2 regions of the Paenibacillus sp. FSL P2-0173 genome follow, and region 2 is predicted to be linked to the other one. Evidence: riboswitches for the same ligand, from Rfam matches in the RefSeq annotation. Region 2 holds a riboswitch; the other holds the start of a gene.

Region 1 (4,312 bases), 380 kb from region 2:
GCATCATCCCGCTGCTGTGCCCGTGGATGACCCTTCGCCAGATCGGCAGCATGTGCCGCAATTTTGTAGGTAATGACACCCTCGCGGACATCATCCTTATTCGGCAGACCCAAATGCTCCTTAGGCGTAACATAACACAGCATGGACGTCCCAAACCAACCGATCATCGCCGCCCCGATGGCTGAGGTAATATGATCATATCCGGGGGCAATATCCGTCGTGAGCGGCCCCAAGGTATAGAAAGGAGCTTCCTTACAAATCTCCATTTGTAAATCCACATTCTCTTTGATTTTATGCATAGGGACATGTCCTGGCCCTTCAATCATGACCTGAACATCATGCTTCCAGGCGATCTGCGTTAGCTCGCCCAACGTTTCCAGCTCTGCAAACTGTGCTTCATCATTCGCATCATAGATGCTACCCGGACGTAGACCATCCCCGAGAGAAAAGGCCACATCATAGGCTTTCATAATTTCGCAGATTTCTTCAAAATGCGTATACAAAAAATTCTCCTGATGGTGCGCAAGGCACCAGGCTGCCATGATCGACCCACCACGGGATACGATTCCCGTCATTCTATTCGCCGTCATCGGTATATACCGCAGCAATACACCCGCATGAATTGTAAAATAGTCCACTCCCTGCTCCGCTTGCTCAATCAGCGTATCGCGATACAGCTCCCACGTCAGCGCTTCTGCTTCGCCGTTCACCTTTTCAAGTGCCTGATACAGCGGTACAGTCCCAATCGGTACAGGAGAATTCCGAATGATCCATTCACGTGTTGTATGGATATTACGGCCTGTGGACAGGTCCATAACTGTATCCGAGCCCCAACGCACAGCCCAGGTCATTTTTTCCACTTCCTCCTCGATGGAGGAGGTAACCGCAGAATTACCAATGTTCGCATTGATCTTCACGTGAAAATGACGCCCAATGACCATTGGCTCACTTTCCGGGTGATTGATATTCGAAGGCAAAATGGCTCGTCCAGCAGCCAACTCCTGCCGTACAAACTCAGGCTCCACCCCTTCGCGGATCGCCGCAAATTCCATTTCGGGCGTAATGATCCCTTGCCGCGCATAATGCATTTGCGTCACTGTACGACCTTGCGAAGCACGAAGCGGACGGTTGGTCACGCCGGGAAATTCAACTGTCTCCCGTTTGGAGCCAGGTTTCAGTCCATTATCCTCCGGTTTGACGGCGCGTCCCTCGTAAGCCTCCACATCGCCCCGTTCCAGGGCCCAAGCTCGCCGTAATGGAGGCAGGCCCTGACGGATATCGACCTGATAGGCTTCGTCGGTCATGGGACCGCTCGTATCGTACACACGCAATGGCTCATGATGCTCCGTGCCCTGCGGCGTATGTGTAGGATGAAGAGCAATTTCCCGCTCTGGCACGGCAATGTCCGGCCGTGAGCCTTGAATATATACCTTACGGCTCCCTGGAAAGGGCGTTACCCCTCTGGCTTGCTCCCCGTTTGTCTTCTCTACCTCAACTTCTTTTGTTCCTACCAATCTTACTTCTGTTGATTTCAATTCTGTTCCTTTTGTTCCTTCTACTTCTGTCGGCTTCATTGTCCATTCCTCCCGTTTCGATGAAATGACACACCGATCCGGAACCATTCCCAGGGTGGCGCTGATCTATGCAAAAAAGCCGGTTCCCTAGGGAACCGGCTAATCTAACGAGGCAGCTATCCAGACAGTACGCATGTGGAATAATCCTATTCCAATGCGCCACTGTAGACAGCAGCCGCGTATACATTTCAATGGCCGATTACTTCCCTACGCTGGTATGATCCAGATCAGGTGCAAAGGGTCCGGAATCTTGCACGATTCCATCTCAGCCCGGCATTACAGGCTCCCCCAGTAACTGTGATACTTCTATTCACATGAGGCGGCTATAACAGATATCCCGCCATCCTTACCAGACTACTTTAAATTTATGGCTTTGGCAACCCTTCTAGGTTCCCTTTACCAAGGAGACGCTCCCCATCAAATCACTCTGCTTGCTTCAACTGTGTTCATTCTTGTTACGGAAGCATAAGCCCCATTTCCTTCGCCGCTTCAATCAAAATCGGAGCAAAGTCATGTAGCGTCTCGGGTGCAAGCCGACTGACCGGACCGGATACAGATAAAGCCGCAGTGACCTGTCCCTTCCGGTTTACAATTGGGGCAGCCACAGCAGCAGCCCCTGGCTCCCGTTCTTCATAGCTGGTCGCATAGCCCTTCTCGCGAATGTCCTGCAGCTGGGCTTTATAGACCTCCGGGTCTACTGAGGACGGCCATTCATCCCCGCTTAGCAGGGCTTCCAGCTCCTGCGGCGGCATAAAGGCTGCCAGCACTTTGCTGGAGGCCCCTACAGCCAGCGGCATACGCGCACCTACAGGCGCAACCCTGCGGATCGCCTGATTGCTCTGCACGGCTTGTATGCGAATACGCATGCTGCCGTCACGTAAGTACAAGCTGACCGTCTCGCCCAGACGATCACGTAGTCCTTCCATTGCAGGCTGTAACAACACCGCCGGCTCGTCGCTTTGGGACAAGTGCGTGGATAGCTCCCAAATGCGGAAGCCAAGTCGATATTTTTCCGTTTCGGCATTCCGAACGACAAAGCCCCGATCCTCCAACGTAGTCAGCAGCCGATGAACCGTGCTTTTATGTAGACCAATTTTGGAGGCAATCTCCGTCAGGCCAAGATCCGAATCTGCGGTAAAACACAGCAGTATATCAAGTGCACGCTCTACAGCGCGAACGGTTAATTTACGGTCTTCCATCGTGAACCGCTCCTCTTGTATCCATATTCGTTTCACACTATGAAACATGGTTACATAAATTATATAGAATAGTCGCGGCTACTGTAAACCGATGTTTTTGTGACAACCATATTACAGAACGAGAACAAACATCGACAATTCTTTGCATCATTTTTACTTTTCCGGTTCAGGCGTTGACTTTGGATAATCCCCATCATACGATAATAGGTATCTATACGGATCTACACTACTATTTTCAAGTGGAATTATACCTAAATTCTATGAAACGAAGATCAATTTTATATAAGGAGGCTCTTACATGATTTCGACATCCCAGCGCAACGCTCAGCTACAGACCGCTGTTCAGGAGCCGTCCACCCCACTCTTTAATCCCCGTCTGCTGCGGTTCAAGCACGTTGTGATTGCTCTGCTGCTGTCGGTCGTCTTTTTTCTGTTGTTTTGTTTTATTGCCTTGCATGCTTACATCGCATGGGTACTTACGAATCCCACCGTTGCACCACTGTACTCTAATCCGATGCAGGCCAAAAGCATGCCTTATGAGGAAGTCAGCTTCCCTGCCAAGGATGGTAGCCGCATGGTACAAGGCTGGTATATCCCGGCGGATCAATCGCGGAAAACGATTATTTTCAGTCATGGCTATGGGGCTAACCGCGAAGAAAGCTGGATTCCCATGTATGATCTGGCGCATTATGCCCACAGTTTGAACTTTAATGTGGTCATGTTCGATTATGGATTTGCGTCACAAAACAGCAAAGCAGTCGCAACCGGAGGCAAAGCAGAATCCCAACAGCTCCTCGGAGCAATTCAGCTTGCGAAGCAACGCGGCTCGTCGGAGATTATCGTATGGGGCTTCTCCATGGGGGCAGGAACCGCTCTTCAGGCGGGCTTGCAAACCAAGGATGTGGACGCAATGATTTTGGACAGCACCTTCCTGCTGGAGCCAGATACGCTGTACCATAACATTCACAATCAAATTAATCTGCCAAGACATCCGTCTTTGGAAATTCTGGAGTTGCTGTTTCCAGTCTTGAACGGAACCAGCTTGCATCAAATTCCATATCAGGAAGTTAAAAAGGAAAACTATCCGTTCCCGATCATGTTTGTGCATGGTACACAGGATGAAAAAGCTCCTTATCCTATTGCGGAAAAGCTCGCTGCCAATCAAACCAACCCGCTTTCCAGTGTATGGATTGTTAAAAACGGGATACATGAGCTTATTTTCAGAGAGCACCCTCGTGAATATTTGCGACGGGTATCGACGTTTCTAAGCAGTGTACAGGAGCTGGAGGACAAGAAAACCATCGCTGATGCCCACAAACAAACGACTACGAAGTAAATTTTTCGAAGAACTGTATTCTATTCTTCGCCTGGAAGAAGCCTGCCTATGGACACTTAACCCGTGCCGTAGCTGGGCTTCTTTTTCGTTTTCCATGGGTATTCATTGTTTTACGTAACAGATGTGACCGGATTAAGGGAGTTCATAGACATATTCCTGATGAGACAGCGAATATACTGGGTACGTATGCATCCAGGGCAGAT
Region 2 (4,312 bases):
GTCTGAATAGTAATCATAGTTCATCAGCGACGCATGAATATCCGTTGTTTCCATGATCCGCAAATTCACCGTAGCGCTATCGCGAGAATCGCTAGCTGCCCAGGATGGAGCGGCCGAAAACACCAGCATGCTACAAGCCACAACTGCTGCTGTAAACCCTTTAAACCAATTTTTACGAAATAACAAAATATACCCCTCCTCATTAAGGTGTATGCCTCATATACATACTTTTGCACATATATGTAAGCCTTGAACCCACCATTTCTATTTTAATCCAACGCCAGATAAAAGAGTAGTCATTTACTTAAATTATTTATGAAAAAATAATTAATTTTCTCAAAAAATAAAAAGCCAGCAAACCTCCTAAAAAACTCGGAGATTCACCGGCTTATCCATTTATATTCGTATTACTTCTTCCAAACCTGGCGCTCAGATTGCTGACCCACATACTCAATGCGTGTCGGATTCACGTCCAGAATGACATAATCGGGATCATCCGGTCCGGAAAACCATTCCTTCAAGGAATCGTTCCACACTTGTTTGCGCAGCCCCTCATCAGCTGTGATCTGGACGGTAGCCTCCACTTCTACGACTTCCTTCGTACCGCCAACTTCATAACCCAGCAGCAGATAAGCATTCGGATTGTCCTTTAGCTCCTCTACTTTATGCGTTTTGCGATCTGTCGCCAGATGAATGTTCATTCCATCGTTAAAAAGGGCCATATAGCGTACTTTCGGTTTGCCACCCTCTACCGTACCTAACGAGCAAAATTTGTTGTTATCCAAAGCCTTCACAATGGCTTGTTCCAGTTGGTTGCGATCCAATGTTTCCGTTTTACCCACAGTACAACAACTCCTTTTCACGAATTAGAATTCTCTACGGCCACGCCATTGGGCACCAGCCCATCTGAACCTACTTGCGTAGCTGTTCTGAAAATAACATGACCGGATCGAATCGAATTGATTCATGCTCATTTTCAGATCAAAGCTCACAGTAAAAGTGTACCCTGTCGTTCGGCAAATGAACCGTCACCTCTCCCTTCATGCTGGACAGACCCGCATTCAAGGCATATAATCGTCGTAGTAAACCCGAATAAATGAACCCATTAAACCATACAATGCCAGGGGTGCTGGAATCGGCCGGCTGAGAGTGTGTCCCAAGACACTGACCCTTACAACCTGATCTGGGTAATGCCAGCGTAGGAATGCTTAAGCAAGATGTGCCTTTTTTACATAGGACCATCCCTTACTTTGGTATATACAAGCGCAAGCGTCCCCGGAAACTCGGGGCGCTTTTTTTGTTGAAGATTATGTTGTTGGAAAGATCGCATCCGGCAGATGTTATTTTTAGAAAATGGGGAACTTAAGCTGTCTGATTGGACGGATAACGGGTAATTAAAGGAGAGAACACAACGATGAAGCGCATGAAAATGTTAAGCCTGGGACTGATCAGTCTGTGGCTCATGGCCCTGACCCTGACCGCTTGCGGTGGAAGTCCCCCCACATCCCAAGAAGCGGCTCCCGCTACCGACACTCAAACGTCTACTCCGGCAAAGGGGCTCAAAGATGTTAAAGTCGTGCTCGACTGGACACCCAATACGAATCATACGGGACTCTATGTCGCTAAGGACAAAGGATTTTACGAAAAAGCGGGTTTGAATGTCCAAATTGTTCAACCTGGCTCAGGCGGAGCTGATCAAATGGTTGCTTCTAATGCTGCACCTTTTGGTATCAGCTACCAAGAAGGCGTCACACAGGCTCGTACGCAAGGCGTGCCGCTTGTATCCATCGCTGCGGTGATTCAGCATAATACCTCAGGCTTCGCAGCCCCGGTAGATCGTGGAATTAAGAGCCCGAAAGATTTTGAAGGTAAAAAATACGGCGGTTGGGGCTCTCCCGTAGAAGAAGCGGTCATGAAATCCATCATGGATTCAGACAAAGGCGATGTGAGCAAAGTGAAGATCATCAACATGGGCAATGCAGACTATTTTACAGCCGTGAAGCGGGATATCGACTTTGCCTGGATTTTCTACGCATGGACCGGAATCGAGGCCCAGCTTCGAGGTGAGCCATTGGATATGCTGTATGTAAAAGATTATTCCAAAAGCCTCGATTACTATACACCTGTAATTGTGAGCAACGAACAGACAATAAAAAATGATCCCGAGCTGGTCAAAGCGTTCATGGACGCTACCGCACAAGGCTATGAATACACTATCGCTCATCCGGAAGAAGCCGCAGACATCTTAAGCAAAGCTGTACCGGAGCTGGATAAAAAACTGGTACTTGCCAGCCAAAAATGGCTAAGCCCGCGTTATCAGGACGATGCCGCGCAATGGGGTGTGCAAAAACCGGAGGTATGGCAAAACTATTCGGACTGGATGTACGAACGCAAGCTGCTCAGCAAGCCTTTGGAAGTCGATAAAGCCTTCACAAACGGTTTCCTGCCCAAGCGTTGATCATTTGTTAAAACGCTAAATAAGACTGAACTAGAGAAGTGAACGAAGCGCCACTACGCAGTCGGATGGTGCTTCCCATCGCTGCTGTACCCAGATTTCTTTTATGAATATCCAGAGGTTGAAATCTGGGTACAAAGGCGAACGCTAACGCTTGTACAGCACCATTCCGCCCACTTCGTTCTCGTTCCACTTGGTTTATTCTTTAGTTTCTCATATTATCTAAGCGCTAAGTAGGTGCGCTTGTGTGTTAAAAATGCCACACAAACCAGCTTTAAAAATAGGGTGTTTTTAAGGCGGTTGGCAGCGTAGTGGTTCATTTGAATCTGGAGAAGCGCAGCGATCGTAAGATCAAATGAAACGCGAAGCGGTCTCCCCGCCTTAAACCACCATATTTTTTTAATAACACTCCAAATAAAGGACAGGTGAATTTGCATGGCTAACACACTGCTCAGTATTCAAGTAATCCCTAAAACTCCTAATAACGAGGACTCTTACCCGTATGTAGATAAGGCGATCGAGGTCATTCAGCGCTCCGGTGTCAAACATCAGGTGAATCCATTGGATACGACCATGGAGGGCGAGCTCGACGAGTTGCTGAAAGTGGTTAAAGAAATGCACGAGGCTTTGACGGAAGCGGGCAGTCCCAGCGTCATTTCACAGATCAAAATCGCACATAACCCACAAGGCATCAGCATGAACAAGCTGACCGAGAAATATCGCCCATGAATCCGAAAGGCAAGAACGCATCCTGGTGGAAAAGCGTATGGCCGCCCTTTGTGGCGGTCCTCTTCTTTTTAGCGGCCTGGCAGGGGGCGGTTTCCTATTTGCATGTTGAATCCTGGCTGCTGCCTGCTCCATCCCTCATCGTACAAGAGGGCATAGCCCAGACGGCGCTGCTTGGTGCCCATACATGGGCTACGATTCGTCTGACACTTGCGGGATTCGCGATAGGGACAGCAACGGGACTGTTGATCGCCATCGTTCTTCATACGATTCCTTTTCTCAAATCCGCCCTGTATCCGCTGCTTATCCTGAGCCAAAACATTCCAATCATCGCCCTGGGACCGCTGCTCATGGTGTGGTTTGGTTTTGGGGTGCTGCCCAAGCTGATGGTCATTACCCTAGTATGCTTTTTTCCTGTGGCTGTAGCGGCCATGGACGGGCTGACTCGAACAGACCGTACGATGATGAACTATATGCGGATGTCGGGTGCAAGCCGCATGGCTATTTTTATGAAGCTGGAGCTGCCACATTCCCTGCCGCAAGTCTTTTCTGGCGTTAAAATTGCTGCTACCTATAGTGTGATGGGTGCGATCATTGCGGAATGGATCGGAGCTAGTGAAGGAATTGGATATTATATGCTGCTGCAAAAATCAGCCTATCGCACGGACCTCATTTTTGCCGCCATCGGCATTATTGTTACACTCAGCTTACTCATGTTTGTGGTTATTTTACTACTGGAGAAATGGCTGGTTCGCTGGAAACCCGATCGAGAGTAGCTTCCTCCTTGAATTACATACAGCAAAGAAAGGACGTGGCGCGTATGAGTCTGCATCCGACTGACTTATCATCACACAACGTGGCTAATGAACAACGAACCGGGGAACAGCAGAGACGATCAACTGCTCCTCCTGCTTTGGAATTGGACGGGATCAGCCTCGCCTTCCGCGAAAAGCGAAGCCTACTGCCCGTACTGCAGGATGTATCCCTCACAGTCAAGCCAGGAGAATTCGTTTCCCTCATTGGTCCGTCAGGCAGCGGCAAAAGCACGCTGTTTCACATCATCGGCGGGCTACTCAAACCACAGCAGGGACGTATCCGTATGCACGGACGGGACATGACTGGTGAACGTGG

Evidence for each region. A riboswitch is a leader RNA that binds a small molecule or an ion and turns the genes downstream of it on or off. The one in region 2 is predicted to bind thiamine pyrophosphate.
Region 1: linked by a shared signal. The riboswitch ahead of thiC (phosphomethylpyrimidine synthase ThiC) and the one ahead of MKX30_RS22895 (ABC transporter substrate-binding protein) in region 2 are both predicted to bind thiamine pyrophosphate.

What each region holds. Positions count from the first base shown of each region.
Region 1 is NZ_JBBOYK010000004.1:289,165-293,476, forward strand. Features, by position in the region: gene thiC (phosphomethylpyrimidine synthase ThiC) at 1-1,574, opposite strand, end outside; TPP riboswitch at 1,762-1,874, opposite strand; gene MKX30_RS21240 (IclR family transcriptional regulator) at 2,030-2,773, opposite strand; gene MKX30_RS21245 (alpha/beta hydrolase) at 3,072-4,109, shown strand.
Region 2 is NZ_JBBOYK010000004.1:671,651-675,962, forward strand. Features, by position in the region: gene MKX30_RS22885 (bifunctional 2',3'-cyclic-nucleotide 2'-phosphodiesterase/3'-nucleotidase) at 1-186, opposite strand, end outside; gene MKX30_RS22890 (pyridoxamine 5'-phosphate oxidase family protein) at 408-842, opposite strand; TPP riboswitch at 1,113-1,222, shown strand; gene MKX30_RS22895 (ABC transporter substrate-binding protein) at 1,415-2,458, shown strand; gene MKX30_RS22900 (hypothetical protein) at 2,466-2,648, opposite strand; gene MKX30_RS22905 (MTH1187 family thiamine-binding protein) at 2,891-3,184, shown strand; gene MKX30_RS22910 (ABC transporter permease) at 3,181-3,957, shown strand; gene MKX30_RS22915 (ABC transporter ATP-binding protein) at 4,002-4,312, shown strand, end outside.